Regions from separate parts of the Pseudomonas arabinosi genome, predicted to be linked through region 2. Evidence: predicted binding sites of a transcription regulator. Region 2 holds the regulator's gene; the other holds the start of a gene.
What was found. Region 2 encodes FliA, which starts transcription of late flagellar genes. Its sites were predicted from a motif close to CTAAAGTTTNNNNNNNNNNNGCCGNTAA; they were not measured.

Region 1: the regulator FliA is predicted to act here: its motif matches at 7,303-7,330, upstream of flgM (flagellar biosynthesis anti-sigma factor FlgM).

Annotation. Positions count from the first base shown of each region.
Region 1 is NZ_CP180480.1:5,637,589-5,652,776, forward strand. It holds gene ACMXYJ_RS26210 (ribonucleoside-diphosphate reductase subunit alpha) at 1-990, shown strand, start outside; gene flgE (flagellar hook protein FlgE) at 1,270-2,574, opposite strand; gene flgD (flagellar hook assembly protein FlgD) at 2,606-3,328, opposite strand; gene flgC (flagellar basal body rod protein FlgC) at 3,344-3,787, opposite strand; gene flgB (flagellar basal body rod protein FlgB) at 3,791-4,198, opposite strand; gene cheR (protein-glutamate O-methyltransferase CheR) at 4,566-5,393, opposite strand; gene ACMXYJ_RS26240 (chemotaxis protein CheV) at 5,440-6,372, opposite strand; gene flgA (flagellar basal body P-ring formation chaperone FlgA) at 6,455-7,216, shown strand; gene flgM (flagellar biosynthesis anti-sigma factor FlgM) at 7,367-7,693, shown strand; gene ACMXYJ_RS26255 (flagella synthesis protein FlgN) at 7,742-8,209, shown strand; gene ACMXYJ_RS26260 (flagellar brake protein) at 8,302-9,048, shown strand; gene ACMXYJ_RS26265 (MFS transporter) at 9,114-10,484, opposite strand; gene ACMXYJ_RS26270 (glutamine synthetase family protein) at 10,556-11,797, opposite strand; gene ACMXYJ_RS26275 (sensor histidine kinase) at 12,000-12,692, opposite strand; gene ACMXYJ_RS26280 (response regulator) at 12,689-14,293, opposite strand; gene ACMXYJ_RS26285 (CheR family methyltransferase) at 14,497-15,188, shown strand, end outside.
Region 2 is NZ_CP180480.1:2,110,381-2,125,568, reverse strand. It holds gene ACMXYJ_RS09910 (CheW domain-containing protein) at 1-110, opposite strand, end outside; gene ACMXYJ_RS09905 (ParA family protein) at 112-900, opposite strand; gene motD (flagellar motor protein MotD) at 944-1,837, opposite strand; gene ACMXYJ_RS09895 (flagellar motor protein) at 1,850-2,590, opposite strand; gene ACMXYJ_RS09890 (protein-glutamate methylesterase/protein-glutamine glutaminase) at 2,590-3,720, opposite strand; gene ACMXYJ_RS09885 (chemotaxis protein CheA) at 3,770-6,007, opposite strand; gene ACMXYJ_RS09880 (protein phosphatase CheZ) at 6,045-6,833, opposite strand; gene ACMXYJ_RS09875 (chemotaxis response regulator CheY) at 6,864-7,235, opposite strand; gene fliA (RNA polymerase sigma factor FliA) at 7,403-8,143, opposite strand; gene fleN (flagellar synthesis regulator FleN) at 8,140-8,970, opposite strand; gene flhF (flagellar biosynthesis protein FlhF) at 9,087-10,415, opposite strand; gene flhA (flagellar biosynthesis protein FlhA) at 10,427-12,556, opposite strand; gene ACMXYJ_RS09850 (hypothetical protein) at 12,798-13,457, opposite strand; gene flhB (flagellar biosynthesis protein FlhB) at 13,632-14,771, opposite strand; gene fliR (flagellar biosynthetic protein FliR) at 14,775-15,188, opposite strand, start outside.

The DNA of each region.
Region 1 (15,188 bases), 3.4 Mb from region 2:
GATAACGTTATCGACATCAACTACTACTCGGTGCCACAAGCGAAGAACTCCAACTTCAAGCACCGTCCGGTCGGCCTGGGCATCATGGGCTTCCAGGACGCTCTGTACCTGCAGCACATTCCTTACGGTTCCGACGCTGCCGTCGAGTTCGCCGACAAGTCGATGGAAGCGGTCAGCTACTACGCGATCCAGGCTTCCTGCGACCTGGCTGACGAGCGCGGCGCCTACGAGACGTTCCAGGGTTCGCTGTGGTCCAAAGGCATCCTGCCGCTGGATTCGCAACAGATCCTGATCGAGCAACGTGGCCAGAAGTACATCGACGTTGACCTGAACGAATCCCTGGACTGGGCACCGGTTCGTGCCCGCGTTCAGAAAGGCATTCGTAACTCCAACATCATGGCCATCGCACCGACCGCGACCATCGCCAACATCACTGGCGTATCGCAGTCGATCGAACCGACCTACCAGAACCTCTACGTGAAATCGAACCTGTCGGGCGAATTCACCGTGATCAACCCGTACCTGGTTCGCGACCTGAAAGCTCGCGGTCTGTGGGACTCGGTCATGATCAACGACCTGAAGTACTACGACGGTTCGGTGCAACAGATCGAGCGCATCCCGCAAGAACTCAAAGAGCTCTACGCGACCGCCTTCGAAGTGGACACCAAGTGGATCGTTGACGCGGCAAGCCGTCGCCAGAAGTGGATCGACCAGGCTCAATCGCTGAACCTGTACATCGCTGGCGCATCGGGCAAGAAGCTGGACGTGACCTACCGCATGGCCTGGTACCGTGGTCTGAAAACCACTTACTACCTCCGTGCCCTGGCCGCGACCAGCACCGAGAAGTCGACCATCAACACCGGCAAGCTGAACGCTGTTTCCAGCGGCGGCAACCACGGTGAAGATTCGGTCCTGGCAGCGCCTGCCGGCCCTGCTCCAGTGCCAAAGGCTTGCGCCATCGACGAGCCGGATTGCGAAGCTTGCCAATAAGCTGAGCCGGTGAGCGCTGAAAGGCGCTTACTCGAAACCCCCGACAGGCCTCTGGTTTGTCGGGGGTTTTCTTTTGCTTCAAGGAAAGTGGCGCCCCGACTGGCCCTATCGCGAGCAAGCTCGCTCCCACAGGGGCGGGGCGGAATGCGATCAACTGTGGGAGCGAGCTTGCTCGCGATGGGGCCCTTTCCGACAACGCAAAATCCCGGCTCCCGACAAAAATCCCAGCCACAAAAAAACCCCTCTTGCGAGGGGTTCTTTATGCAGCGCTATCCAGCATCAGGTCATCTGAATGATGGTCTGCATGATGGTGCTTTGGGTGGAGATGGTCTTGGCGTTCGCCTGGTAGTTGCTCTGCGCCTTGATCAGGTCGACCAGTTCATTGGTCAGGTTGACGTTGGACTCTTCCAGAGAGTTGGAGTGGATCTCACCCAGGGTACCGGTATTCGGCGCATCGTAGCCCGGGATACCCGACGCATAGGTTTCTTTCCATCCGGTGCCACCTACAGGCTGCAAACCTTGTTCGTTGGTGAAACTGGCGAGCGAGATCTGGCCGATGGGCTTGGTCTGGCTGTTGCTGAAGTTGGCGAGCATCACACCGCTGGCGTCAATGGTCAGGTTGGTGATCTGGCCGGTGGCGTAGCCGTTCTGCGAAGGAATCGAACGCGCGGTGTCAGCGTTGTACTGCGTGGTTTTGTCCATGGAGACCGTAACGACGCCGGAGGCAGCGCCGTTGGCTTTCCACGTGCCATTGGTCACGGTACCCGGAATCCAGCCGGTGACCTTCAGGTCAGGGCTGACTATCGGCGTAGGGGTGGCTGGAGTGGTGACGGAAACCAGTTTGCCTGACGAATCGAACGCCATGGTCGACGCGACAGGAGGTGTAACGATAGGATCGCTACCATCCGGGTTGCGACCCTCGATCAGGGTGTAGGTCTTCCAGGTGTTGTCACCCGTCTTGACCATGTATTGATCCATGATGTGCTTGTTACCCTGGGTATCGTAAATCGGGGTACTGAACTGCTTGGTGAAAGACGCTTCCTTGGACGGGTCAAACGGATTGGTCGTCTGGTTGATGATGGGAGCTGTGGAGTTCAGGTTGATCGTCGACGAAACCGTGGAGGTGTTTTTTGGCGCCAGGTTCGACGTATCGATGCGCAGGTCAGTCAAAACACCATTGAGGATCTTGCCATTGGCATCCACGCCATAACCCTGCAGACGCGCAGAGCCATCGCTATTGGTGACGTAACCGTCCTTGTCGACCTTGAACGTACCGGCACGGGTGTAGGACATCGAACCGTTCTCGCTCAGCACGAAGAAGCCGGAACCGTTGATGCCCATGTCCAGCACGTTGCCGGTGTTGTTGACGTCGCCCTGGGTGAACTGCTGGGAAACGTTGGCCAGGCGCACGCCGTTACCGATGGTTTTGCTGCCGGAACCCAGCTTGGTAGCCGAGTAAACGTCTTCGAATTCCGCACGGGACGATTTGAAACCGGTGGTCGCGACGTTGGCGATGTTGTTGCCGGTCACGTCCAGTTGTTTGTTGGCTGCATAGAGACCGCTAAGGCCGATATTGAAAGACATATTCCACTCCTTTGTGCCGTGTTAGTCGGCTCTACATACCAATAGTTTGTACTTTGGACAGGGCGATGCTGCCCGCCCCGGCCAGGTTGAGCATCAACTCACCGCCGGTCTGGCTGATGGTCACGCTGTTGACGGTGGCCGGCAGGTACGTCACCAGCGAAGTCGCCTTGCCGTCGTAAGTCGCCGTAGCGCCGAACGTATAGGTACCCGCCTTGGCCACTTCGCCTGCGTCGTTTTTGCCGTCCCAGATAAAACTGGAAGTACCGGCTTTCTGGCTGCCCAGGTCGATGGAGCGGACAACCTTGCCATCGGCATCGGTGATCTTGATCTTGACCGGGTCTACCGACGCCGGTACGGCCATGGTGCCGGTGAAACTCTTGGAGGTATCGACCACAGCCTTGTCGGCCGGTGCAATAACCGAACGCCCGACCAGCGACGACGCCTGCAACGCCTGGGACGAGTTGTAATTGCTCGCCAGGCCACTGACGGTGTCGTTGAGCGTGGTGATGCCTTCCAGGCTACTGAACTGGGCCAACTGGGCGACGAACTCGCCGTTGTCCTGCGGTTCCAGCGGATTCTGGTTTTTCAGCTGCGTTACCAGCAACTGGAGGAACGCGTCCTTGCCCAGGGCCTTTTTGCCGGTGGCGCTATTCGTCGCCGACGCCAGGCCGTCGGCACTGGTGTTGGTCTTGATCGAGGAGTTGGCCAGGATGTCCTTGAGGCTCAAACCACTGGTGGTATCGGTAACACTCATCTGAGTCGCCCCTTATCACTGACCGAGGGTCAGGACCTTTTGCATCATGGTTTTGGCGGTGTTCATCATTTCGGCGTTGGTCTGGAACGAACGGCTCGCGGAAATCATGTCAGCCATTTCTTCCACCACGTTGACGTTGGGGTAGTAGACGTAGCCCTTGGCGTCGGCCGCCGGATGGTTCGGCTCGTAGCGCGCGTCAAGGTTGCTCTGGTCTTCGACCACGCCCAGCACTTGCACGCCTTGACCGGCCGCATCCTGGTTCTGGAACAGCGATTCGCTGCCGCCGCTCTGGCCGCCCTGGAACATGGTGGCGAACACCGGGTGCCGCGCACGGTAGGTCTGGTCGATGCTCGACGAGACGGTCTCGGCGTTGGCGATGTTACTGGCGACGGTGTTCAAGCGAGTGGTCTGGGCACTCATGCCGCTACCGGCAATGTTGAAAACACTGGCTAGAGACATGACTTACTCTCCACGAAGGGCTGACACCAGCCCTTTGAATTTGCTGTTGAGCAGGGTGAAGCTGGCCTGGAAGTTGACCGCGTTTTCCGCGTACGCTGATTGTTCAAGCTGAGCGTCCACGGTGTTCTGGTCGATCGACGGTTGCATCGGCGTGCGATACAGCAGCGACTCGTCGCCATTGCCCAGGCCTTCGGCTTCGATATGACGGCTGTTGGTCATGTTCAAGGCGAAAGATCCGCTCTTGGTCTTCTCGTTCTGTGCGGCGAGCACTTTCGAGAAGTCCAGATCCCGAGCCTTGTAGTTCGGGGTGTCGGCGTTGGCGATGTTGTTGGCCAGGACTTCGGCACGCTGGGCGCGGAAGCCCAGGGCTTGTTCGTGGATACCGAGCGCTTTATCGAAGCTGATGCTCATGTCGGAAACCTTCGGGTGACCTGATTTTTCGTAACATGGACATAGCAAGCGGCGTGCCAAATCGAAAAAGCCCGGAAACCGGGGCTTTGCGGGCAGTGGCAACGTGGCAATGCCAGAAAAGCGGCAACCGATTTCCGCCGCCTGCCGCTTTTCTGCCGCTTATCACGGTCTGGAGAACACCACCTGACCCTGTGGGAGCGAGCTTGCTCGCGATGGCGGAGTGTCAGACGACGAAGATGTTGACTGACACGACGCGATCGCGAGCAAGCTCGCTCCCACAGGGGATAGGTGGTGGGATTGAGAATTAAGCAGGCAAAAAAAACGGGAGCCCCCCTGAGGACTCCCGTTTTTTGATGACGCCAACGAATCACTTCGCCTGGTAAATGATCCCCGGGCTGCACTGGACCATCTGGTAATGATCCGGCAAACCGTTCAGCGCCTCGGAAGCACCGAGGAACAGATAACCGCCTGGCTTCAACGTGCTGTGAATGCGCAACAGAATGTCCTTCTTCACCTCGGCGGAGAAGTAGATCAACACGTTGCGGCAGAACACGATGTCGAACTTGCCCAGCGCCGCGTAGCTGTCCAGCAGGTTGAACGAGCGAAACTCCACCCGGCTCTTGATCGGTGCCTTGATTGCCCAGCGCCCCGGCCCTTTCGGGTCGAAGTAACGTTGAAGGCGCTCGGGCGACAGGCCACGGCCGATGGCCAGGCTGTCGTACTCGCCGGTCTTGCAGTTGGTCAGCATGGTCCCGGACAGGTCGGTGGCAACGATCTGCACGCCCATCTTCAACTGGCCCATGTTCACGCGCTCGAACTCATCGATCGACATCGACAGCGAATACGGTTCCTGACCCGATGAACAGGCCGCCGACCAGATCCGCAGACGCTGGCCAGGGGCCGCCTTGATCGCTGCCGGCAGCACCTTGTTCTTCAACACTTCAAACGGATAGGTGTCACGAAACCACAGGGTTTCGTTGGTGGTCATGGCATCCACCACCATCTCGCGCAAACCGCTGCGCGGCTGGGTCTGGATGCGCTGGACCAGCTCACCCAGGGACTTGATGCCTTGCTGTTCCATCAGTTTGTTGAGACGGCTCGAGACCAGGTACTGCTTGTTTTCACCGAGCAAAATGCCACAGGCTTTTTCCAGGAAGACCCGGAACTGTTCGAAATCCAAATTACCCGTAGACAAAGATGCCGCCTCTTAAATCGTATTAACCGCCAGGGGCAAAAGGCCCCTAGCTGATGTCTGCTGCTTTGATCCGGTTGACTACCCGGGATGCCAGGTCATCAGGACGGAATTTGGCAAGGAAGTCATCGGCACCGACTTTCTTGACCATCGCCTGATTGAATACACCCGACAACGAAGTATGCAGGATGATGTGAAGCTTTTGCATGCGAGGGTCGTTGCGGATCTCGGCCGTCAGGGTGTACCCGTCCATCTCCGGCATCTCGATGTCGGAAATCATCATCAGGAACTCTTCTTCCGGCTTCTTGCCCTCGTCGACCAGCTTGCGCAGGTAATCCAGCGCTTGCCGACCGTCGTTCAACGCCACCACTTCGACACCGACCGTCTGCAGGCAACGAGTCACCTGCTTGCGCGCCACCGACGAGTCATCGACCGTCAGTACTCGCAAAGAGAGCGCCTTGTGCTGGGTTTCGACATCCACCACGCCAACGGAAATCGCTTCCGGTGTCGGCGCCACTTCTGCCAGCACTTTCTCGACGTCGATGATTTCGACTAACTGATTGTCGACCCGAGTCACAGCCGTCAGGTAATGATCGCGTCCCGTGCCCTTGGGTGGCGGATGAATCTCCTCCCAGTTCATGTTGACGATGCGTTCCACCGACCGCACCAGGAAACCCTGGGTCTTGGTGTTGTACTCCGTGATGATCACGAAGGGATTGCTTTGATCTTTCAGCGCACCGGACCCGGTCGCCATGGCCAGATCTAGAATCGGAATGGTCGCCCCCCGAATACTTGCCACACCGCACACGACAGGACTGGATTTTGGCATCAGCGTCAGTTTGGGGCATTGCAGCACCTCCCGAACCTTGAACACGTTGATCCCATACAGCTGCTGGCCGTCGAGACGGAACAACAACAGCTCAAGGCGATTCTGCCCTACCAGTTGCGTGCGCTGGTTTACCGCATCCATTACACCAGCCATGCACAGACTCCTACACCAACGCTTAAGTGTGTTGCGACGCGCATTCATCACTAAACGGCACGGCGCTTGCTTTTTAACTCTTATGAACACAGAACCGACATTTTTCCGACGCCTGACATCAAACGCCCGCAGATTGCTTTGCGCGATGTCGGCCGTCTGCCTGTTCAACGCTGGCTGCCCTGCCCTTGCTGACACGGTTACCTTGCCTGACATGCTTATCGGCGTCACCCAGGGCTTTCTTGAATTCACCGTAGAAGACTATCTGGCGACCAGTCAAACGGAAGGCCGCTACGAGATCGAGGTCAAGCAGCTCGATCCGCGGCTGCGCATGCCCATGTGCGACAAGGAATTGACAGCGTCCCTGGAGAGCCCGGCCACGCCGCTGGGGCGCGTTACGGTCAAGGTTCGCTGCGAGGGTGCATCACCCTGGACAGTCTTCGTACCCGCTCAAGTGCGCCTGTTTCGCGACATTGTGACCACCACCCGCCCGCTGCGACGCACCGGTATCGTCGAGCCCCAGGATGTGACCCTGCGCGAGCGTGACATCAGCCTGATCAGCCAGGGTTACCTGACTTCCGTCGATCAGGCGATCGGGCAGAAACTTACCCGACCAATGGTCGCCGACCAGGTCATGACCCTGGTGCACATGGAACAGGCAGAAGTCATCAGCAAGGGCGATCAGGTGGTGATTACCGCCCGAAGTGGAACGCTCAGCGTGCGCATGCCGGGTGAAGCGCTGTCCAATGGCGGCTTGCGCGAACAGATCCGGGTGAAAAACCTCAACTCCCAGCGGGTCATCAAGGCGCAAGTCATCGCGCCCGGTCAGGTGGAAGTAGCCATGTAGAACACTGGCGCGCCACTCGACTGTTCCCTAGACTGTGCCCTATGCAGGGCAAGCGCTGACGCGCGCAAGCTCATTGATAATTGGGCCTAAAGTTTTTCCGGGTATGGCCGAAAACATGGCAAGCGTCCAAATACCCAGAGGTTTTTTGTCATGGTCATCGATTTCAGTCGTTTAAACAGTTCCTCGTCACTTACCGGTAGTACACGTACCAGCACCGCGAAGGAAACCGCCGAAGCCGGCAAACCCGCACCGCTGAATACCCCGGCCGAACAGGCCAGTACCGTCAAAAGCGGGGAATCGGTACATCTCAGCAATGAGGCTCAACAGTTGCAGAAGGTCACTGACAAGCTGCGCGATCAGCCTGCCGTCGACAACGCCCGCGTGGCCGAGTTGAAAGCAGCGATTGCCGATGGCAGCTACAAAGTCGACAGCAACCGTGTAGCCAGCAAACTGCTCAACTTCGAAGCCCAGCGCTAGGCCAAGGCCTGCGCCAGGCTTTTGGACGCTTAAAACCCAAGGCCAGCCATGCACGACACTAATTTACTGCAACTGATCACCGACGATTTCGCTCCAGCACAGCACTTGCTGGAGTTACTGCAAACCGAGTCCCTCGCCTTGCACGGTCGCGACATGCCACTGCTCGAAGAGATTCTGGCGCAGAAACAGGCATTGATCATTTTGCTCGATCAGCATGGCCGCAAGCGCAGTGAAATCCTCGCCAGCCTCAACCTGCCGACCGATCGCAACGGCCTGGAGCAACTTGCCAGCCATTCGAGCATTGGCGATCAGTTGTTGGAACAGAGCGATGTATTGACCGATCTTCTGGCTCAGTGCCAGGCGGCCAACGTCAAGAATGGCCAGTCGATCCTGGTGCAACAGGCCGCGACGGCCAATCAGCTGAAAATCCTCAACGGCGGCGAGCCGCCAGCGCTCTATGATGCACGCGGATCTACCTCCATGCTTGCGAAGCCACGCCCGCTCAGTCAGGCTTGAGCCTGCTGAAAAGCGCGCACTATCAAGACGCGTAACATGCTGGCAATATGATGGCCAGCCGTAGTCATATTTTGTCTGGAGATTGATGAACCGTGTTCAATGCCTTAAGCGCGGAAGATGCTCCGCAGCCACCCAAGGTGCTCACCACGCCGTTGGAGATCTCCGGCAACCTGCGCCAGCTGCAAGACAGCCATGATCCGTTGATCATCACGTTCCATGAGCGCAGCCAGCGCTTCCAGAGTTATCTGGTGGACATTGACCGTGACAGCAACATGATTGCCCTGGACGAAATGATTCCCCGCGATGGTGAACGCTTCCTGCTCGCCGGCGAACCGTTCAAGGTCGAAGGCTTTCACGACGGCGTGCGTATTGCTTGGGAAAGCAACGGACCGTTGACCATCGATGAGTCCGGTGGCGGTCGCTGCTACCGTGGTGCCCTGCCTTCCGAGGTGGTTTACCATCAGCGCCGTAATGCATTCCGTGCTGCATTGAAGCTGGCACAACTGGTCAACGTTGATCTGGGTGGTGAAAAACTCAAGTCGCCGATCAGCGGCAAGCTACTGGACATCTCCGCCACCGGCTGCAAGCTGCGCTTCGAAGGTGACATCACGGACAGCCTGCAACTGGGCCAGGTCTATGATCGCTTCATCGCCGCCCTGCCCTTTGGCAACATGACGGCACCCGTCGAGCTGCGTTACCTGCACTTCGAAGAAAGGATCTCCACCACCTTCGCCGGCGTACGCTTTCACAACATGAGCGGGCTGGTGCAGCGGCAGGTCGAGCGGTTCGTCTATCAGCTTCAGCGCGAAGCGCGACGCTTCGACAAAGACGACATGTAATAAGTCGCCTCAATAGAAAACGGGCAGTCCCTTGCGGTGACTGCCCGTTTTTTTATGCGTGGAATTTAAGGCCTGGCCTCGGTAAAACTTTGCTCGCGAGGGGCATCAGGGTCTTCGGGTGGAGGATCGGTTTCGGGCTCTGGTTCGGGTTCCGGGTCCGGCTCGGGGTTGATCGGGCTCTGCATCTGGTCTTGCACCACCTGCTCATCGACACGCGGGTCAAGGCAAGCCACCAACGGCGAACTCGACATGCTGTCCGGCATGGCGACATGATGCAGCGGTGCATCGTCGACCACATGCAGGTTGGTCACCGCTTTCGGGCGAATCCGCCACACCAGCACCAACGCGAAGAAACTGAAGAAGGCATAGAGCATGTGGCTGCCGAACAGTTTCATCAGCACCCCGGCCACCAGCGGCCCGATACTGGCGCCGACACCGTAGGTCACCAGCAGCATGGCTGTCAGGGACACCCGGCGATCACCCTCGACGTGGTCGTTGGAGAATGCCACCGCCAGCGGATACAGACAGAACATCACCAGCGAACAGAAGAACCCGGTGATAAACAAAATCTCCAGCGGTACCTGTTGCATGATTGCCAGCGGTAACGCGGTAAGCGCCAGGACCAGGGCAAAACAGCGGATCAACAGCGCCCGGTCATAACGGTCGGACAGCCAGCCCAACGGCCATTGCACCAGCAAGCCCGCAAAAATGCAGCTACCCATGAACAGACCGACCTGCTCCGTGGACAACCCCTGCTGCGAGGCATACAGCGGTGCCAGGCCGTAGAACGAACCAATGATCAGTCCCGCCCCCAGTACCGTACTCAACGACTGCGGCACACGCTTGATGAAGAACCGCGGCTCCATCGGGGCCGGGTGCAACGGTGCCGGGTGAATCCGCCGGGTCAGGGCCACCGGCACCAGGCACAGTGCGAAGCACAAGGCGACCAGCATCAGCAGTTCAAGGCCCAGGCTCGGGTGCATGACCAGAATCAACTGACCCAGCACCAGCCCCAGGTACGAGGCGATCATGTAGCCACTGAATACCGTCCCGCGCTGCGAGGCTTCGGCCTGCTCATTGAGCCAGCTTTCGATGACCATGTATTGGCACATCATGCCCAGACCGACGATGACCCGCAGGAAGATCCAGGCAGGCAACCAGTCCACCAGGCCATGGCCCAGCACCGCCGCGCCGACAATCCCGGCGCAGGCCGAATAGGCGCGAATATGCCCGACCCGGGCAATCAGCCGGTGGCCGATCTTGCCACCCAGCACCAGGCCGCAATAGTTGGCGGCCATCAACGCACCGACCCACAGGCTGTCGACGTGGTCGGCGGCCAGGCGCAAGGCCAGGTAAGTACTCAAAAGGCCAGAGCCGATCAACATCATCAGCGAGGCAAAATATAGCGCTCGAAAGGGTTTCCAGATTTGGCGCATCGGCGTTCCGAGCGGCTCCTTGCAGTGAGTTTCAGGCTATCGACAAACGATAGCCTGATGTCGACGGGTCGTCAGGCCTGGGCCGCTAAAACACGCCGCTCCCAGGGAGTAATCTCATCAAAGAAGCTGGTCAACTCCATGGTCTTCGAGGCGATGTAGCCTTCGATGAACTCCTTGCCGAACAGTTCCCTCGCCAATTGGCTACGTTTCAGACGCTCAAGAGCAGCATGCAAGGTACACGGCAACGAAAGATTGTCCGGCACTTCGAATTCACCCTGGATCGGCTCGCTCGGCTCCAGTGTGTGTTCAATGCCATACAACCCTGCGGCAAGGCTGGCGGCGATCGCCAGGTAAGGGTTCGCATCAGCCCCCGGCAAACGGTTCTCGACCCGACGAGCGGCAGGCGAACTGGCCGGAATGCGCAATCCGGCCGCGCGATTGTCGTGGGACCAGCAGGCATTATTCGGCGACGCATACGGATGGCACAAGCGCTGATACGAGTTCACGTTCGGAGCGAATAACGCAGTGAAATCCGCCATGCCGGCCTGCTGACCCGCGATGAAATGACGGAAGGTCGCGGTCGGCTCACCAGCCTTGTCGCTGAACACGTTACGCCCGCTGCCGATCTCGATGATGCTCTGGTGAATATGCATCGAACTGCCCGCCGTGTGCGCCAGCGGCTTGGCCATGCAAACCACGGTCAGGCCATGCTTGAGCGCGACTTCTTTAAGCAAATGTTTGAACAGCAGTGTCTGGTCGGCCAGCAGCAGTGGGTCGCCGTGCAGCAGGTTGATCTCGAACTGGCTGACGCCCATCTCGTGCATGAAGGTATCGCGCGGCAAGCCCAGGGCCGCCATGCAGGCGTAGACTTCACTGAAGAACGGCCGCAAACCATTATTGGAACTGATACTGAACGCCGATTGACCGTCCTCGCGACGACCGTCCAGGCCCAGCGGCGGCTGGAACGGTTGAGTCGGGTCGGTGTTGGGCGCAAACACAAAAAATTCCAGCTCGGTCGCCACCACCGGCGCCAGGCCGAGGGCCGCGTAACGCGCGATCACGGCTTTGAGTTGGCCGCGGGTCGACAGAGACGAACTTTCGCCGGTCAGCTCGTCCGCATCGCAAATGGCCAAGGCCCGCGGCTGCTGGCTCCACGGCAAGCGATGGATCTGTGCAGGATCGGGCACCAGCGCCAGGTCGCTATCATCACTGCCGTAAAAGCGCGCCGGCGGATATCCGCCCATGATGCATTGCAGCAGCACTCCCCGCGCCATCTGCAGACGCCGCCCCTCGAGAAAGCCTTCGGCGGTCATTACTTTGCCACGGGGTACGCCATTCAAATCCGGCGTGACACATTCAATCTCATCAATGCCCGTCAATCGCTGTGCGAGTGAGCGATGGCCATCGGTTGTCATGACGCAATCCTTTGTTGTTGTGCGAGCCGCGAACGGCGACCCGTACAAAATAGGCTCCACCTGTTCGGAATATCAAGCAGCGGTCAACAAAAAGAACCGGTCAGGGCAGGTAAAGGCTGAACACGCCGCCGCCCAGCGGGCCGCCATTGCTGATTTCGGTGCGTCCGCCCACGCCATTGCGTTGATGAAGGGCGGCAATCCGCCCGGCAAAGTACAGGCCCAGGCCAGTGCTTCCGCTGCTGTGGTTGATGCCCTGCACGTAATCGGCCTGACGTTCGATCATCTCGGGTGGATAACCCACGCCATCGTCGTTGACGGTCAGCACCAGTTGCCCGGCTACATCGCTGACGCTGATCAACACCGCATGGCGGGCGTAACGAATGGCGTTGTTGACGCTGTTGCCCAGCACCGAAGCAATCAGCTCCCGGTCGAAGAAACCCAGAGGGCTCAGCGGGTCCACTTCATAGGTCGCCATGATGCCGCGACTGGCAAACACGTCCTGGTGGCAGGCCAATTGCGCTTCGATGAAGTCATCCAGTTCATGGTAGGCCGGTTGCAACGGCATCTGGTTGACCCCGAGTTTGTACAACCCCAGCAACTGCACGAGCATGCCATTGAGGTGCGCGAATTCGAATTCGATCACGCCCTGCTCCGGGGTGTGCTGTTGCGGATCCGGCAAGCGCGCCAGCCATTGGCTGTGGGCCTGCATCAGCATCGCCAGGGAGTTCTTCATGTCGTGCACGGTGGAGGCAATCACCGTGGAAAAATCGAGTGCCTGTTCGCTGTTGTTCATTCGCCAAACGCCTTGCTTCGCAACTTCTGATAACGGGGAAAACGCGCATCGGTGTCGGGCATCAGGCCGACCATTTTCAGGCACGTCCGACATTCCTCCAGCTCCGCCGAAGGAACACTGGTGTCGGTGCCGTGCAGCAGCGACTGGGCCATGTTCAGCGCGATACTGATGTTCTTGGGTTGCAGCGCCAGGGCTTTGCGGAACACCTGCCGCGCCTCCGCCAGGTTGCCGGTCTTGTACACCCGCACGCCCTGACGGTTGAGGTCCGCAGCGGCGTTGCCGGAGTTGAGGATGGTCGGATCGTCGGTCAACTTGGCGATGCCCTTCATCACCGTCGGGTCATCGCCGTAGATTTCCGCGCAGTTCTTCAACATCGAGGCACCGGCACTGGCCTGCCCGAGCATCTGCAGTTGCTTGGCCACCAGCAGCGCCGCTTCGGCGCTCATGAACTGCTCCATGCCATCGAGGCGCATCATCGCCTGCTCGGTGAGCTTTTCGGCGGTTTCGGCATCGTTGAGCAACAGGCTGGTGGCTTTCATCAATCGCGCGCGAATCTGCAGACCCGGGTCGGAAGGGTTTTCCTTGGCCACCGCACTCAGCGTCGTGTTGATTTCCAGTCGAGTCCGGGTATCCAGGCCTTTTTCGCTGCCTTTGCTGATCAAGGCGTGGGCCAGGCCAAGGTTGCTCTCCGCATCCTTGAAACGCGATTGCGCACCTTGGGCCACCGCCTGGCGATAGGCCTTTGAGGCTGTTTCAAAATCTTCGTTGGTCATGGCCAACTTGCCCAACAGCGCTTGCCGGCGCACCGCCAGCGGCGACAAGCGGATCGCCTCTTCCAGCACACGCTGGGCCGCCTTGGTGTCGCCTTCGGCGACCAGCACATCGGCCATGCCGTCGTAGAGCGCCGGCATCATCGGGAACACTTTCAGGGCTTTTTCGTAGACGCCTTTGGCCTGAGCGACCTGGCCACGCTTGAACAGCAATTTGCCCAGACCGGCAAACGCCCACGGCAATGGCCGATCGGCAATGATGCCGTCGTAGAGACGCTCCAGCGCCTCGTTCTGATTCAGGTCGCGCAGGGCATCGGCGCGGTAGCGCAGGCACAACGGCGAGTAGCGGATGTCTTGCTTGCACAGGGCGATGCAGGCATTGAGCACTTCAACCGGTTTGCCTCGGTCAAGGGCCTGCAGAATCGGCTTGAGCAAGGTCTTGCGTTGCTCCAGCCGCTCCAGCCGTTGAGCCAGGCCGGAACGGTTGAACGGTTTGGTCAGGTACGCATCGGGTTCATGTTCCAACGCACTGAGCACCATTGCCTGACTGGTCTCGGCGGTCACCATGACGAACACGGCCTCATGGCTGATCAGCTTTTCGATCATCAAGTCTTCAAGCACCTGCTGACCGTTCTTCTTGCCGTCGCCCAGGTGAAAGTCCTGCAGGATGAAATCGTAGGCCTTCTGCGAACACATGCGTAGCGCCTGTTCGCCGGTGTCGGCGGTGTCGACATCCTTGACGCCCAGTTCGCGCAGCATGGACCTGACGGAACTGCGGAAATCCGAGAAATCATCGACGATCAAAAAACGCTTTTGGTGATACGACAGCATCGAAGATTTCCAGGCAATTTAAGAAGAAGACCATGACTGTCCGGGTTATCGGCCAGCAGTGGCGTTCCCTTGAGAAGTCATGCCGTTTAGTACGCGCTAAATATTTGAAGGCGTTATCAAAAAACAGGATTATCCTGACTTATTGAAGCGCACCTATACCCCACTTGAACTCGAAGCGTTTCCCCTCGCCAAAGGCAAGCGTTATGACCACCACTCCCAAGCACTCGGCCCCTGCTCCTGAGCGAAAGGCCCTGAGCCCCAGCACCCTGGACTTTCCGGTGGTGGGCATCGGTGCGTCAGCGGGCGGGCTGCAAGCGATCAAACTGTTCTTTGAAAACATGCCTCAAGACAATGGCATGGCGTTCGTGATCATTCTCCATCTGTCGCCCGACCACCAGAGCATCGCTGACAAGATCATCCAGGAATCGACCAAGATGCCGGTTCTGCAGGTGACCGAAACGGTGGCCATCGAAAAAAACCGGGTGTACGTCATTTCACCGGCGCAACGGCTGACAATGAACGATGGCTTTCTGGAGGTCAGCGCCACAGACCCGAGCGAAGGTCGCCACGCGTCCATCGATCTGTTCTTCCGCGACCTGGCCGATGTGCACCGCGAGCGCGCCTTCTGTCTGGTGTTGTCGGGCACCGGCTCGGACGGCGCGGTTGGCCTGTCACGAATCAAGGAACAAGGTGGCATCACACTGGCCCAGGCACCGGAAGACGCCGAGTTCGATGGCATGCCTTGCGCCGCCATCGAAACCGGCATGGTTGACCTGGTGCTGCCCGTGGTGGAAATGCCGCAAAAGCTTCTGGAGCTTTGGCGCAACTCCAGGGAAATCTGTTTGCCCACCGCCAACGATCCGGAACTGCAAACCATTGCTGCGGTGTCCGAGCG
Region 2 (15,188 bases):
AGCGCTTCGATTTCCGGCGGCAACTCTTCCGTCGCCTCCATCAGCAAGCTGTCCAGATAAGACTGGAGCGCGAGTTGCGGGCGCGAGGTGATTTTTACCGGGCGGTTCATCTCACGCCACCTGCGGGACAAGTTGTGCTGCCAACAGATGCTTGAGCAACGCGCGATAAGCCAGCACCCCACGGCTCTTGCCGTCGAACTGCGAAGGCGTCACCCCTGCCCGGCTGGCATCGCGCAAGCGGGTATCGATTGGAATGTAGCCCTGCCAGATTTCTTCCGGGTACTTGTCGCGTAACACCCGCAGCGTGCCGAGGGACGCCTGCGTACGGCGGTCGAACAAGGTCGGCACGATGCTGAACGGCAGCGCCTGTTTACGCGAACGGTTGATCATCGCCAGGGTATTGACCATGCGCTCCAGGCCTTTGACCGCCAGGTGTTCGGTCTGCACCGGAATCACCAATTGCTGGCTCGCCGCCAAGGCATTGACCATCAGCAAGCCGAGCAACGGCGGGCTGTCGATCACGGCGTAATCGAAGTCCTGCCAAAGTTGCGCCAGGCTCTTGGCAATCACCAGGCCCAGGCCACTCTGACCCGGCGACTGACGCTCGAGGGTCGCGAGTGCGGTGCTCGACGGCAACAGGGAAATACTCTCGTGGCTGGTGGGCAACAGCAACTGACCGGGCAAGCCTTGCGGCACGCTGCCCTTGTGCAGGAACAGATCGTAGCTGCTGTGTTCCAGGCTGTCGGGGTCGTAACCGAAGTAGCTGGTCATGGAGCCGTGAGGGTCGAGATCGACCACAACCACGCGCTTGCCCGCCTCGGCCAGTAAACCGGCTAAAGCGATAGAGGAAGTGGTTTTACCAACACCACCCTTTTGATTGGCGACTGCCCAGACTCTCATTCGGATTGTTCCTCCCGGTCGAAATGGTCGACCGAGGAAAAGCTCAACGTATTAATGCGGGTGACGGAGAATTGACGGCACTCTCTCGTCCCGGCGACTTGACCGGGGTCGGTGCAGTTTGTGTGCCAGCACGCTTCAACGCGGCATCCGGTTTCGCATTGGCGGTTCCGGTACCCGTGAGGCTGCGGCGTACATCGAGATTTCGCGACACCACCAGGACGACTCGACGGTTACGCGCCCGGCCCTCGGCAGTGGCGTTGTTGGCCACTGGCTGGAACTCACCGTAACCCACCGACGCCAGGCGACCGGGGTTCACGCCCTGCATCGCCAGCATGCGCACGATGCTCGCCGAACGGGCCGAGGACAGCTCCCAGTTGGTCGGGTATTGCGCGGTGCGGATCGGTTGATCGTCAGTGAAGCCTTCGACGTGAATCGGGTTGTCGAACGGCTTCAGAATCGCGGCAACCTTGTCGATGATGTTGAACGCGATGTCGCTGGGCATGGCGTCGCCGCTGCCGAACAACAGGCTGGAATTGAGTTCGATCTCGACCCACAGCTCGTTGCCGCGAATGGTCATCTGGTTGGAGCTGATCAAGTCGCCGAACGCGGCGCTGATGTCGTCGGCGATGCTTTTGAGCGGATCGCTGGCACCCCCGATCCCGGCGTCGACCTGCTCGGCGTCTTTAACCAGCGGCTTGGCCGGGGTCACGGTCTTCGGTCGCTCGTCGCCGATCGGGATCGGCTTGAGGGCGCGGTCGGAGTCGGTAAACACCCCGATCAACGCTTCGGAAATAACCTTGTACTTGCCTTCGTTGATCGAAGAGATCGAGTACATCACCACGAAGAAAGCGAACAGCAACGTAATGAAGTCGGCGTACGAAACCAGCCAACGTTCATGGTTTACATGTTCTTCAGGTTGCCGACGACGAGCCATAATCCATTACCCCCATCAATCCATGAAGCCCTGAAGCTTCAACTCAATAGAGCGAGGGTTTTCACCTTCGGCGATCGACAGAATGCCTTCCAACAACATTTCGCGATAACGCGACTGCCGCATAGCGACAGACTTGAGTTTGGCGGCAATCGGCAGCAGCACCAGGTTGGCACTGGCCACGCCGTAGATGGTCGCAACGAAGGCCACGGCAATGCCGCTACCCAATTGCGATGGATCGGCCAGGTTGCCCATCACGTGGATCAGGCCCATTACCGCACCGATGATGCCGATGGTCGGCGCGTAGCCGCCCATGCTTTCGAAGACTTTGGCAGCTTCGATGTCGCGGCTTTCCTGGGTGTAGAAATCCACTTCCAGGATGCTGCGAATCGCTTCCGGCTCGGCGCCGTCCACCAGCAGTTGCAGGCCTTTGCGCGAGTAGTTGTCAGGTTCGGCGTCGGCCACCCCTTCCAGACCGAGCAAGCCTTCCTTGCGGGCGGTCAGGCTCCAGTTGACGACGCGATCGACGCCACCGGCGAGGTCGATGCGCGGAGGAAACAGGATCCAGGCCAGAATCTGCATGGCGCGTTTGAAGGCGCTCATCGGGGACTGCAGCAGCGCTGCACCGACGGTTCCGCCGATAACGATCAACGCCGCCGGACCGTTGGCCAGGGCGCCGAGGTGGCCGCCTTCAAGGTAGTTGCCGCCAATGATGGCGACAAACGCCATGATGATCCCGATGAGGCTTAAAACATCCATCAGATACAAGCCTCGACCAGATGCTTGCCAATATCGTCCAGGCCGTACACCGCATCGGCGAGTTCGGCTTTGACGATGGCCATCGGCATGCCGTAGATCACGCAGCTGGCTTCATCCTGAGCCCAGATCGAGCTGCCGCCCTGCTTGAGCAGACGCGCGCCTTCGCGACCATCGGCGCCCATGCCGGTCAACACGACCGCCAGAACTTTGTCACCGTAAGACTTGGCCGCGGAACCGAAGGTGATGTCCACGCACGGCTTGTAGTTCAGACGTTCGTCGCCCGGGAGGATTTTCACCGCGCCACGGCCGTCGATCATCATTTGCTTGCCACCCGGCGCCAGCAACGCCAGGCCCGGACGCAGGATGTCGCCATCCTCGGCTTCCTTGACGCTGATGCGGCAGAGCTTGTCCAGACGTTCGGCGAAGGCCTTGGTAAAGGCAGCCGGCATGTGCTGGATCAATACGATCGGTGCAGGGAAGTTGGCCGGCAATTGGGTCAGAACCCGCTGCAGGGCAACCGGGCCGCCAGTGGACGTACCGATGGCGACCAGTTTGTAGGCTTTGCGTTTCGGCGTTGGCGACGACGAGGCTGGCGCGTGCGTACGTGCCGGAATCGGAGCCGGTGCCGGACGTGCAGGCGCGCTGCTGCCGTAGGTGCTGACGCTCGAAGGTGCAGGCGTCGGGACGGGTGCGGCGACAGGTGCCGGAGCGCTGTAGGTGTTGGCACGACGGTTACTGCGCGAGATGCTGAGAATCTTCTCGCACAGCAGTTGCTTGACCTTCTCCGGGTTACGGGAGATGTCTTCGAAATTCTTCGGCAGGAAATCCACCGCGCCAGCGTCCAGCGCGTCGAGGGTTACCCGAGCGCCTTCGTGCGTCAGCGAGGAGAACATCAAAACCGGAGTCGGGCAGCGCTGCATGATGTGCCGCACCGCCGTGATGCCATCCATCATCGGCATCTCGTAGTCCATGGTGATCACGTCTGGCTTGAGGGCCAGCGCCTGATCAATCGCCTCTTTTCCGTTGGTCGCCGTACCGACGACCTGGATATTCGGATCCGCTGAAAGAATTTCCGAGACGCGGCGGCGGAAAAACCCCGAATCGTCCACCACCAGGACTTTAACTGCCATAAACACTCCGTTAGACGGAGCGAGGCTCAGTCGCCCCGCTCCACCAGAATCAAATACGCCGTGCGGCGTAACGCTTGAGCATGCTCGGAACATCGAGAATCAGCGCAATGCGGCCGTCACCGGTGATGGTGGCGCCGGACATGCCCGGAGTTCCCTGGAGCATTTTGCCCAATGGCTTGATGACCACTTCTTCCTGGCCCACCAGTTGATCGACGACGAAGCCGATCCGCTGAGTGCCCACCGAAAGGATCACCACATGGCCTTCGCGCTGCTCTTCATGAGCGGCAGAGGCGACCAGCCAGCGTTTGAGATAGAACAACGGCAGCGCCTTGTCCCGCACGATCACCACTTCCTGGCCGTCCACGACGTTGGTGGTCGACAGGTCGAGGTGGAAGATCTCGTTGACGTTCACCAGCGGGAACGCAAACGCCTGGTTGCCCAGCATGACCATCAGCGTGGGCATGATCGCCAGGGTCAACGGGACCTTGATGACGATCTTCGAGCCCTTGCCCTTGGTCGAATAGATATTGATGGTGCCGTTGAGCTGGGCGATTTTGGTTTTCACCACGTCCATGCCCACGCCGCGTCCGGAGACATCGGAAATTTCGGTCTTGGTCGAGAAACCCGGCGCGAAGATCAGGTTGAAACAATCGGATTCGCTGAGGCGATCCGCTGCATCCTTGTCCATCAAGCCTTTCTTCACGGCAATGCCGCGCAGAACATCGGCGTCCATGCCCTTGCCGTCATCGGAGATGGACAGCAGGATGTGGTCGCCTTCCTGTTCAGCGGACAGGATTACCTTGCCGCTGCGAGGCTTGCCCATCGCTTCACGCTCGGCCGGCTCTTCAATACCGTGGTCGACCGAGTTGCGCACCAAGTGGACCAGCGGGTCGGCCAGGGCCTCGACGAGGTTCTTGTCGAGGTCGGTTTCTTCGCCGACCAGTTCCAGGTTGATCTCTTTCTTGAGCTGGCGAGCCAGGTCGCGAACCAGACGCGGGAAGCGCCCGAAGACCTTCTTGATCGGTTGCATCCGGGTCTTCATGACCGCGGTTTGCAGGTCGGCCGTGACCACGTCGAGGTTCGACACGGCCTTGGACATGGCTTCGTCGCCGCTGTTGAGGCCCAGACGGACCAAGCGGTTACGCACCAGTACCAACTCGCCGACCATGTTCATGATTTCGTCGAGACGCGCGGTGTCGACCCGCACGGTGGTCTCGGCTTCGCTGGCCGGTTTTTCCGGTGGCGGCGCGGCCGGGGCACGCGCCGGAGCCGGTGCAGCAGCAACAGACTTTGGCGCTTCGGCTTTAGGCTCGGGCGCTTTGGCGACGGGTTTCGCAGCCGGTGCTGGCGCCTTGGCGACAGGAGCAGAAACCACTGCGCCAGTGCCGACCTCGGTGAACTTGCCTTTGCCGTGCAATTCGTCGAGCAGCGATTCGAACTCGTGATCGGAGATCAGATCGCCGCCAGCCGCTTTAGCAGTGGGCGCAGCCGGGGCCGGGACCGCGGCAATGGCCGATTCCAGCGCATCAACGGCAAAGTTGCCCTTGCCGTGCAGCTGATCGAGCAGTGCCTCGAACTCGTCGTCGGTGATATCGGAGCTGTCGCCTGCCGCTTTCGGGGCAGCCGGTGCGGCTGGCGCCGGGGCTACCGCATCGACGGCGAACTGGCCTTTACCGTGCAGTTGATCGAGCAACGACTCGAACTCGGCATCGGTGATTTCGTCGCTGCCCGCCGCATTGCTGCTCGGCGCTGGCACAGCTGCCGGGGCTTCTGCCTGAGCCTTGACGGCGTTCAGCGAGTCCAGCAGTTGTTCGAATTCATTATCGGTGATGTCACCCGATTCGCTTTCAGCAGCCGGTGTTTCGACCACGTCGGCAACCGGTGCAGCTTCTGCCGCCTGCGGCTCGGCCAAACGGGCCAGAGCGGCCAGCAATTCAGGCGTGGCAGCCGTGATCGGGCTGCGCTCGCGGACTTCGGTAAACATACCGTTCACCGCATCCAGCGCTTCGAGAACCACGTCCATCAGTTCCGAGTCGACGCGACGTTCACCCTTGCGCAGGATGTCGAACACGTTCTCGGCGATGTGACAGCACTCCACCAGCTCGTTGAGCTGGAGGAAGCCGGCGCCTCCTTTTACAGTGTGAAAACCGCGAAAAATTGCATTGAGCAAGTCCGCATCATCGGGTCGGCTTTCAAGCTCGACCAGCTGTTCGGACAGTTGCTCTAGAATCTCGCCGGCCTCAACCAGGAAATCCTGAAGGATCTCTTCATCGGCGCCGAAGCTCATTAAGGGGGTGCTCCTAAAGGTCTAAAAACCTAAAAACCTAAAATCCAAGACTGGATAGCAAATCGTCCACATCGTCCTGACCGGACACAACGTCTTCTCTTTTATCGGCATGAATCTGCGGACCTTCACCCTGAGAGAGATGTTTTTGCGGATCTTTTTCTGCCAGCATCGCTTCACGGTCATGTTCGATGCCCGCAAAGCGGTCCACCTGACTGGCCATAAGCACGAGCTTGAGCAGGTTGCTTTCAACTTCGGTGACCAATTGGGTCACACGCTTGATCACCTGACCGGTGAGGTCCTGGTAATCCTGAGCGAGCAGGATGTCGTTGAGGTTGCCCGACACAACGCGATTGTCTTCGCTGCTGCGTGTCAGGAAACCGTCGACTCGCCGGGCCAGCTCGCGGAACTCTTCAGCCCCGACTTCGCGACGCATGAACCGTCCCCAGTCGGTACTCAAGGCCTGGGCTTCGTTGCTCAGGCCATTGACCAGCGGCGTGGCGTTTTCCACCAGGTCCATGGTGCGGTTGGCTGCAGCTTCGGTCAGCTTGACCACATAACCCAGACGCTCGGTGGCGTCCGTGATCTGCGAGACTTCCTCGGCTTGCGGCATGTGCGGGTCAATCTGGAAATTGACGATCGCGCTATGCAGCTCGCGAGTGAGCTTGCCCACTTCCTGATACAGGCCACGGTCACGGGTCTGATTGAGCTCATGGATCAGTTGCACAGCGTCGCCGAACCTGCCTTTTTCAAGGCTTTCGACCAGTTCGACCGCGTGTTTTTTCAGAGTCGATTCGAAATCGCCCTGTGAAGACTCGTTATGCTCCATAGCTCCCCCGTGGCGGACTTGCTTTGCACATCAACCGATGCGTTCGAAGATCTTTTCAATCTTGTCTTTCAACGCCTGAGCCGTGAATGGCTTGACCACATAACCGTTCACACCCGCCTGAGCGGCTTCGATGATTTGCTCGCGCTTGGCTTCGGCCGTGACCATCAACACCGGCAGGTGTTTGAGTTTTTCATCGGCACGCACGTGGCGCAGCAGATCGATACCGGTCATGCCGGGCATGTTCCAGTCCGTTACCAGAAAGTCGATGCTGCCGCTGTTGAGAACCGGAATGGCAGTAGTGCCATCGTCGGCCTCGACCGTGTTGGTGAACCCAAGGTCACGCAACAGGTTTTTAATGATCCGCCGCATCGTTGAGAAGTCATCAACGATGAGGATTTTCATGTTCTTGTCCAATTCGACCTCCAAGCAGTCTTAAACGCGCCCAGCACCTGGACACGCCATTTCAATCAATCCGGCAAAGCACTCAATGACTGTCTGGAGCACAACAGATCGGGACCGGTACGGTTCAACACCCCACCAGCCGCGTTCGCAGTGTCCCCACACTGCCTTCAGCGCGCTCGCCACTCCCCCAAACGCCCCCGCAAACGGGCCGCGCACTGGCTGTGTAACTGGCTGACCCGAGATTCGCTGACCCCCAGGACCTCACCGATTTCCTTGAGATTCAACTCTTCGTCGTAGTACAGCGCCAACACCAGTCGCTCACGCTCCGGCAAATTGGCAATCGCGTCCGCCAGCGCCGCCTGGAAGCGTTCATCTTCCAGATCGCGTGACGGCTCGAGATGAGCACTGGCGCCATCCTCGTGCAGCCCTTCGTGTTCGCCGTCCTGCAACAGATCGTCGAAACTGAATAGCCGGCTGCCCAGGGTGTCGTTCAAAATCCCGTAATAATCGTCGAGACTCAATTGGAGTTCGGCCGCAACCTCGTGATCTTTAGCGTCACGACCGGTTTTAGCTTCAATCGAGCGAATGGCGTCGCTGACCATCCGGGTATTGCGGTGGACCGAACGTGGCGCCCAGTCCCCCTTGCGTACTTCGTCGAGCATCGCGCCACGGATTCGAATACCCGCGTACGTCTCGAAACTCGCGCCTTTGCTGGCGTCGTATTTGGTCGACACTTCAAGCAGGCCGATCATCCCGGCCTGGATCAGATCTTCAACCTGGACACTGGCTGGCAAACGCGCCAGCAAGTGATAGGCAATGCGTTTAACCAGTGGCGCGTAACGCTCGATCAGCTCGTACTGCGCATCACGTGCCGACTTCTTGTAGAGGTTATAGCCACTGGCTGTCATAGCACGGGTCCTGCGGTTTGTTGCACGAGGCGCTCGACGAAAAACTCCAGGTGCCCGCGCGGGTTCGCAGGCAGTGGCCAGGTATCGACCTTCTGTGCAATGGCCTTGAACGCCAGTGAGCACTTGGAACGCGGGAAGGCTTCGTAGACGGCGCGTTGCTTCTGCACAGCCTTGCGCACACTTTCGTCGTAAGGCACCGCGCCAACGTATTGTAAGGCGACATCAAGAAAGCGATCCGTGACCTTGGTCAACTTGGCGAACAGGTTGCGACCTTCCTGCGGGCTCTGGGCCATGTTGGCCAGGACGCGGAAGCGGTTCATGCCGTAATCGCGGTTCAGCAGTTTGATCAGTGCGTAGGCATCGGTGATCGAGGTCGGCTCGTCGCAGACCACCAGCAAGACTTCTTGCGCTGCGCGGACGAAACTGACGACCGAGTCACCAATGCCCGCAGCGGTGTCGATCACCAGCACGTCGAGGTTGTCGCCGATATCGCTGAACGCCTGGATCAGGCCGGCGTGTTGGGCCGGGCTCAAATGAACCATGCTCTGTGTGCCGGACGCGGCCGGGACGATGCGGATGCCGCCAGGGCCTTGCAACAGTACGTCGCGCAGCTCGCAGCGGCCTTCGATCACGTCGGCCAAAGTACGTTTGGGTGTCAGTCCCAGCAGGACGTCGACGTTCGCCAGCCCCAGATCGGCGTCCAACAGCATGACGCGTCGACCGAGCTCTGCTAAAGCCAGGGACAAGTTCACTGACACGTTAGTCTTCCCGACGCCACCTTTGCCGCCGGTCACCGCGATCACCTGTACGGGATGCATGCTGCCCATGAATTTTCTTTACCTTGTCTTACTTAGACGGAGGCCACATTACTGGCTGCGCGTTCACTAACTGAACAATGCATGGCAGACCATCGATGTAGGTACAAAAACTGTTCATTAATACCTCAGCCGACCTGCTTGGTCGGGCTGTGGTAAATATCAGCGAACATGTCAGCCATGGCTTCTTCGCTGGGTTCTTCTTGCATTTGCACGCTTACGGCGCGACTGACCAACTGATGACGACGCGGTAGATGCAAATCATCCGGAATCCGCGGGCCATCGGTCAGGTAGACCACCGGCAATTCATGACTGATGGCCAGGCTCAACACCTCGCCCAGACTTGCCGTTTCATCCAGTTTAGTCAGGATGCAGCCAGCGAGCCCACAACGCTTGTAACTGTGATAAGCGGCCGTTAGAACCTGTTTCTGGCTGGTGGTTGCCAAAACCAGATAATTTTTCGATTTGATGCCACGACCGGCCAGGCTTTCGAGCTGCATGCGCAGTGCCGGATCGCTGGCCTGAAGGCCCGCGGTATCGATCAGCACCACGCGTTTGCGCAGCAAAGGCTCAAGCGCCTGCACCAGCGATTGGCCCGGATCGACATGCGTCACTGACACATTGAGGATCCGGCCCAACGTCTTGAGTTGTTCCTGAGCACCAATTCGATAGCTGTCCATGCTGACCAGCGCGATATTCTGCGCGCCGTACTTGAGCACGTAACGGGCCGCGAGCTTGGCCAGGGTGGTGGTCTTGCCCATGCCGGCGGGGCCGACCATGGCAATCACGCCACCCTCTTCCAGAGGCTCGACTTCCGGTGTGGCGATCATCCGCGCCAGGTGTGCCAGCAACATGCGCCAGGCCTGACGAGGCTCTTCAATATCGGTAATCAGCGCCAGCAAATCGCGCGACAACGGGCCGGACAGACCGATGCGTTGCAGGCGACGCCAAAGATTGGCCTGGGCCGGACGGCTGCCTTGCAGCTGATTCCAGGCCAGGGAGCCGAGTTGCACTTCCATCAGTTCGCGCAGGCTGTTGAGTTCGAAACGCATCGAGTCGAACGCCCGTGGATCGACGCCACCGGAGGCCGGTGCCGCAGCCGGTGCAGGACGACGGGGTTCGGTGTAGGTCGGCTCGATCAGCGGCTCGGCGGCGGTCAGTGGCAGGCCGGCGAACAATTGGCGATTGGTGGACTTATCGCTCTCGCCATCGCTGCGCAGGCTCAGTTCGGCCTGGGCGGTGACGATCCGCGATTGGGTCTTGCGCAGCTCGTCTTCGAGTTCCATGTTCGGAACGCGCGGAGCCAGCGCCGACAACTTGTAATCCAGGGCAGCCGTCAGCTCGACGCCACCGGCGATCCGGCGGTTGCCAATGATGGCGGCATCAGCGCCCAGCTCATCACGAACCAGTTTCATGGCCTGACGCATATCGGCGGCGAAAAAACGCTTAACTTGCATAAACCACTACCTCAGCCGTTGGGCCCTACTGTCGCAACGATGGTCACTTGCTTGTTGTCAGGAATTTCCTGGTAAGCCAACACATGCAAACCCGGGACTGCCAATCGGCCGAATCGCGACAGCATCGCGCGAACCGGACCGGCTACCAGCAGAATCACCGGTTGACCTTGCATTTCCTGACGCTGCGCCGCATCGATCAACGAGCGTTGCAGTTTCTCAGCCATGCTTGGCTCCAGCAGAACACCCTCTTCCGAGCCTTGTCCTGCCTTCTGAAGACTATTGAGCAATATTTGTTCCAACCTTGGCTCCAGCGTGATCACTGGTAGCTCGGAGTCAGTGCCTACAATGCTTTGGACGATTGCGCGGGATACGCCGACGCGCACCGCGGCCACCAGCGCGGCAGTATCTTGACTCTTGCTGGCGTTGTTTGCGATGGCTTCGGCAATGCTGCGAATGTCCCGTACGGGCACCTGTTCGGCCAGCAATGCCTGCAATACTTTGAGCAACTGCGACAGCGACACCACACCCGGCACCAGCTCTTCGGCCAGTTTTGGTGAGCTTTTGGCCAGCAATTGCATGAGTTGCTGCACTTCTTCGTGGCCGATCAACTCGCTCGAGTGCTTGTACAGAATCTGGTTCAAGTGGGTTGCCACTACCGTACTGGCATCTACCACGGTGTATCCGAGGGATTGCGCTTGGGCACGCTGACTGACTTCGATCCAGACCGCCTCCAGACCGAAAGCCGGATCTTTGGCGGTAATGCCGTTGAGCGTACCGTAGACCTGCCCTGGGTTGATCGCCAGTTCGCGGTCCGGGTAAATTTCCGCTTCGGCCAGGATCACCCCCATCAGGGTCAGGCGGTAGGCACTCGGCGCCAGGTCGAGGTTGTCACGGATATGCACAGTCGGCATGAGGAAGCCCAGATCCTGGGACAGCTTCTTGCGCACGCCCTTGATCCGCGCCAGCAACTGCCCCCCCTGATTGCGGTCCACCAGCGGAATCAGCCGGTAGCCGACTTCCAGGCCGATCATGTCGATCGGAGTGACGTCATCCCAGCCAAGCTCCTTGGTTTCCTGAGCGCGAGCGGGTGATGGCAATAGCTCCTGTTGACGCTTGACCTCTTGCAGGGCCTGAACCTTGACCACGTTCTGCTTCTTCCAGAACAGGTACGCGCCGCCGGCCGCCAGGGCCGCCATGCTGAGAAAGGAAAAGTGCGGCATGCCGGGCACGAGGCCCATCACCGCCATCAAACCCGCCGCGACGGCCAACGCTTTGGGCGAGGCGAACATCTGGCGGTTGATCTGTTTGCCCATGTCTTCCGAACCGGAAGCACGGGTCACCATGATCGCTGCAGCTGTAGATAAAAGCAGTGATGGCAATTGCGCCACCAAACCGTCACCGATGGTCAACAAGGCGTACACCCGACCGGCATCGCCGAAGGTCATGCCGTGCTGGAAGATACCGACCGCCATGCCGCCGATCAGGTTGATGAACAGAATCAGCAGGCCGGCAATGGCGTCACCGCGAACGAACTTGCTGGCACCGTCCATGGAACCGTAGAACTCAGCTTCCTGTGCCACTTCCATCCGGCGCAGTTTGGCCTGGTTCTGATCGATAAGGCCGGCGTTCAAGTCGGCGTCGATGGCCATTTGTTTACCGGGCATCGCATCGAGGGTGAAACGTGCGCTCACCTCGGAAATCCGCCCGGCCCCCTTGGTCACCACGACGAAGTTGATGATCATCAAAATCGCGAAGACGACGATACCGACCACGTAGTTGCCGCCGATTACCACCTCGCCGAAGGCCTGGATCACCTTACCGGCGGAGGCGTGACCGTCCTGACCGTGGAGCATCACCACCCGCGTGGAGGCCACGTTCAGCGCCAGTCGCAGCAACGTCGCCACCAGCAGAATGGTCGGGAACACCGCAAAGTCCAGTGGCCGCAAGGCGTAGACGCAGACCAGCAGCACGACGATCGACAACGCAATGTTGAACGTGAAGAACACGTCGAGCAGGAACGGCGGGATCGGCAACATCATCATCGCCAGCATGACCAGCAGCAACAACGGCACACCCAGATTGCCCCGACTCAAGTCGGCAACGTTTGTGCGTGCAGTGTTGAATAACTGAGAGCGATCCACCGATTTTCCCCGTTCCTTTAAAGCAAACTTTTTGACGCCTGAAGCAGGCGCAGAGCCGCTACTGCAAGAAGCCTTCCAACTTTTGCCAAGGCAGGGAATAGAGGGATGTATTGAGCTTTTGTAGCAGCTGCCGAGCCTGCGAGGCTGCGTTCGAGCCGGGGTCACGCTCGACCGAAGTCCTCGCAGGATTTAACGACTGCTTCGCAGCCGGACGCAGCCTCGACAGCTTCTACAAAAGGGATTAACGCGCCGTCAGAATCTGCTCTTTGTGGATCGGACCGAGATGAAGCGCCTTGCCGACCATGTACCGCGTACCTCTATGCATTTGAAGACCTTCCACCTCTACAAAATCCTCCTCAGCGTAACCGAGCACCACGATGGTTAAAGGTGCCTTCTGACCAGAAAGGTCGCGCCCCAGCATGAGGTTAAGCGCCCATTGAAAGGGAATGACCGGCAGGTCTTCGACGTTGATCTCACGCTTGTCCTCCCAACGAAAGTCCTTGCGCGCAACAACTTGCAAACGGCCATCGACCACACTGAATTGCGGCTTGTGATAACACTCCTCCAGCCCTCCACTTGACCACTGATCCATGTAATAACGAGGGGATGTGAAGACATTGAACAACGTGCGGTCATCACCAATATTGCCAGCAGCGCCGAAGAAGTAATTGTATGCATAGTGGTAGCCGAACCCGTCCAGTTCGGGGCGAATCGCATTGATAGGGCTGTTCAGATAACCCGGAATATAGGCATTGGCCATCTGCACAAAATGCGTAAAGTCCAGCGTCATGCCGAACGTAGCCGAGTAACTGATCGTGCGCTCGAGCCGATTCTCCTCCAGGACTCCCGAAACAAATTCCAGCGCCATCCCTTGAAGCTTTCTGTATTCACGCTCTGCCATGACCGTAACCTCAAATGCCTAAAACGCCCATCCATAGTGATCAATCCACTCATTGAACGACCATAGCAAGGACATCGGACGGGAGAATTCCCAAGGCCATGACAACGCTTAAGAGGAAGTGTGTCTACTGTCAGAACTAACAGGTACACCGCATTTTCAGACGGACGGAGGTTCTCAGGAATCGCGACGCAAATCCGGCGGAATCGGCAGGTCGCCCTTGAGCGGATCCGGGCGCTTACCCTTGCCGGCGCGGTGCTGGCGGATCTGGTAGACGTAAGCGAGCACCTGGGCGACGGCAAGGTAGAGCCCGCCGGGAATTTCCTGGTCAAGCTCGGTGGAGTAGTAAATCGAACGCGCCAGTGCCGGCGACTCAAGCAGCAGCACTTCGTTGGCCACAGCAATTTCACGGATCTTCAAGGCCAGGAAGTCGCTGCCCTTGGCGATCAGCATCGGCGCGCCCCCCTTGTCCGGATCGTACTTGAGCGCTACGGCGTAGTGAGTCGGGTTGGTGATGACCACATCGGCGTCGGGGATCGCCGCCATCATCCGGCGCTGGGACATTTCGCGCTGCAGCTGACGGATCCGCTGCTTGACCTCCGGCCGCCCTTCCTGGTCCTTGTGCTCGTCGCGCACTTCCTGCTTGGTCATCTTCAGTTTCTTGATGCTTTCCCAGAGCTGTATCGGCACGTCCACGGCGGCGATGATGATCAGCCCGCAGGCCATCCACAGGGTGCTCCAGCCGACCACTTGCAGGCTGTGAATGATCGCCATGTCCAAGGGTTCATGGGCGATGCGTAGCAGGTCATCGATGTCCGAGGACAACACCGCCAGGGCCACGAACAACACGATGAAAAATTTTGCGAGGGCCTTAAGCAGTTCCGCTATGGCCTTGGACGAGAACATGCGCTTGAGGCCGGCACCGGGGTTCATACGGCTGAACTTGGGCGCCATGGTGCCGGCGGAGAACAGCCAGCCACCCAGCGAAATCGGCCCGATCAGAGCGGCGAGCAATAAAGTGATCATCACTGGCTGAATCGCCAGCAAGGCAATCTGTCCCGAGTGCAGCAGGTAGATGCCCATGGAGCGCTGATCCAACAGCACCTCCCGCGACAGCGAGAAGTTCAGGCGCATCAGTTCCATCAGGTCCTGCGCCAGCGCACCACCGAAAATCAGCAGGCCACCGGCGCCGGCGAGCATGATCGCCAGGGTATTCAGCTCTTTGGAGCGCGCAATCTCTCCCTTCTCACGGGCGTCCTTTTTCTTTTTGTCCGTGGGGTCTTCTGTTTTGTCCTGACCGCTTTCGCTCTCAGCCATGACTCAGCGCGCCTGTGCCAGTTCACGTAAAAACTGCAAGGCCTCGGAGGCCAGCGGTTGATACTGATTGATGATGTCCGCCAGCCCGACCCAGACAATGAACAGCCCGAGCACCAGGGTCAGCGGAAAGCCGATGGAGAAGATGTTCAACTGCGGCGCCGCCCGGGTCATGATGCCAAACGCAATGTTGACCACCAGCAACGCAGTGATCGCCGGCAGCACCAGCATCAGCGCCGCCCCGAGGACCCAACCCAGTTTGCCGGCCAGTTCCCAGAAATGATTGACCATCAATCCGCTGCCGACCGGCAGCGTGGTGAAGCTTTCGGTGAGGACTTCGAAGACCACCAGATGGCCGTTCATGGACAGGAACAACAGCGTCACCAGCATGGTGAAGAACTGCCCGATCACCGCCACCGA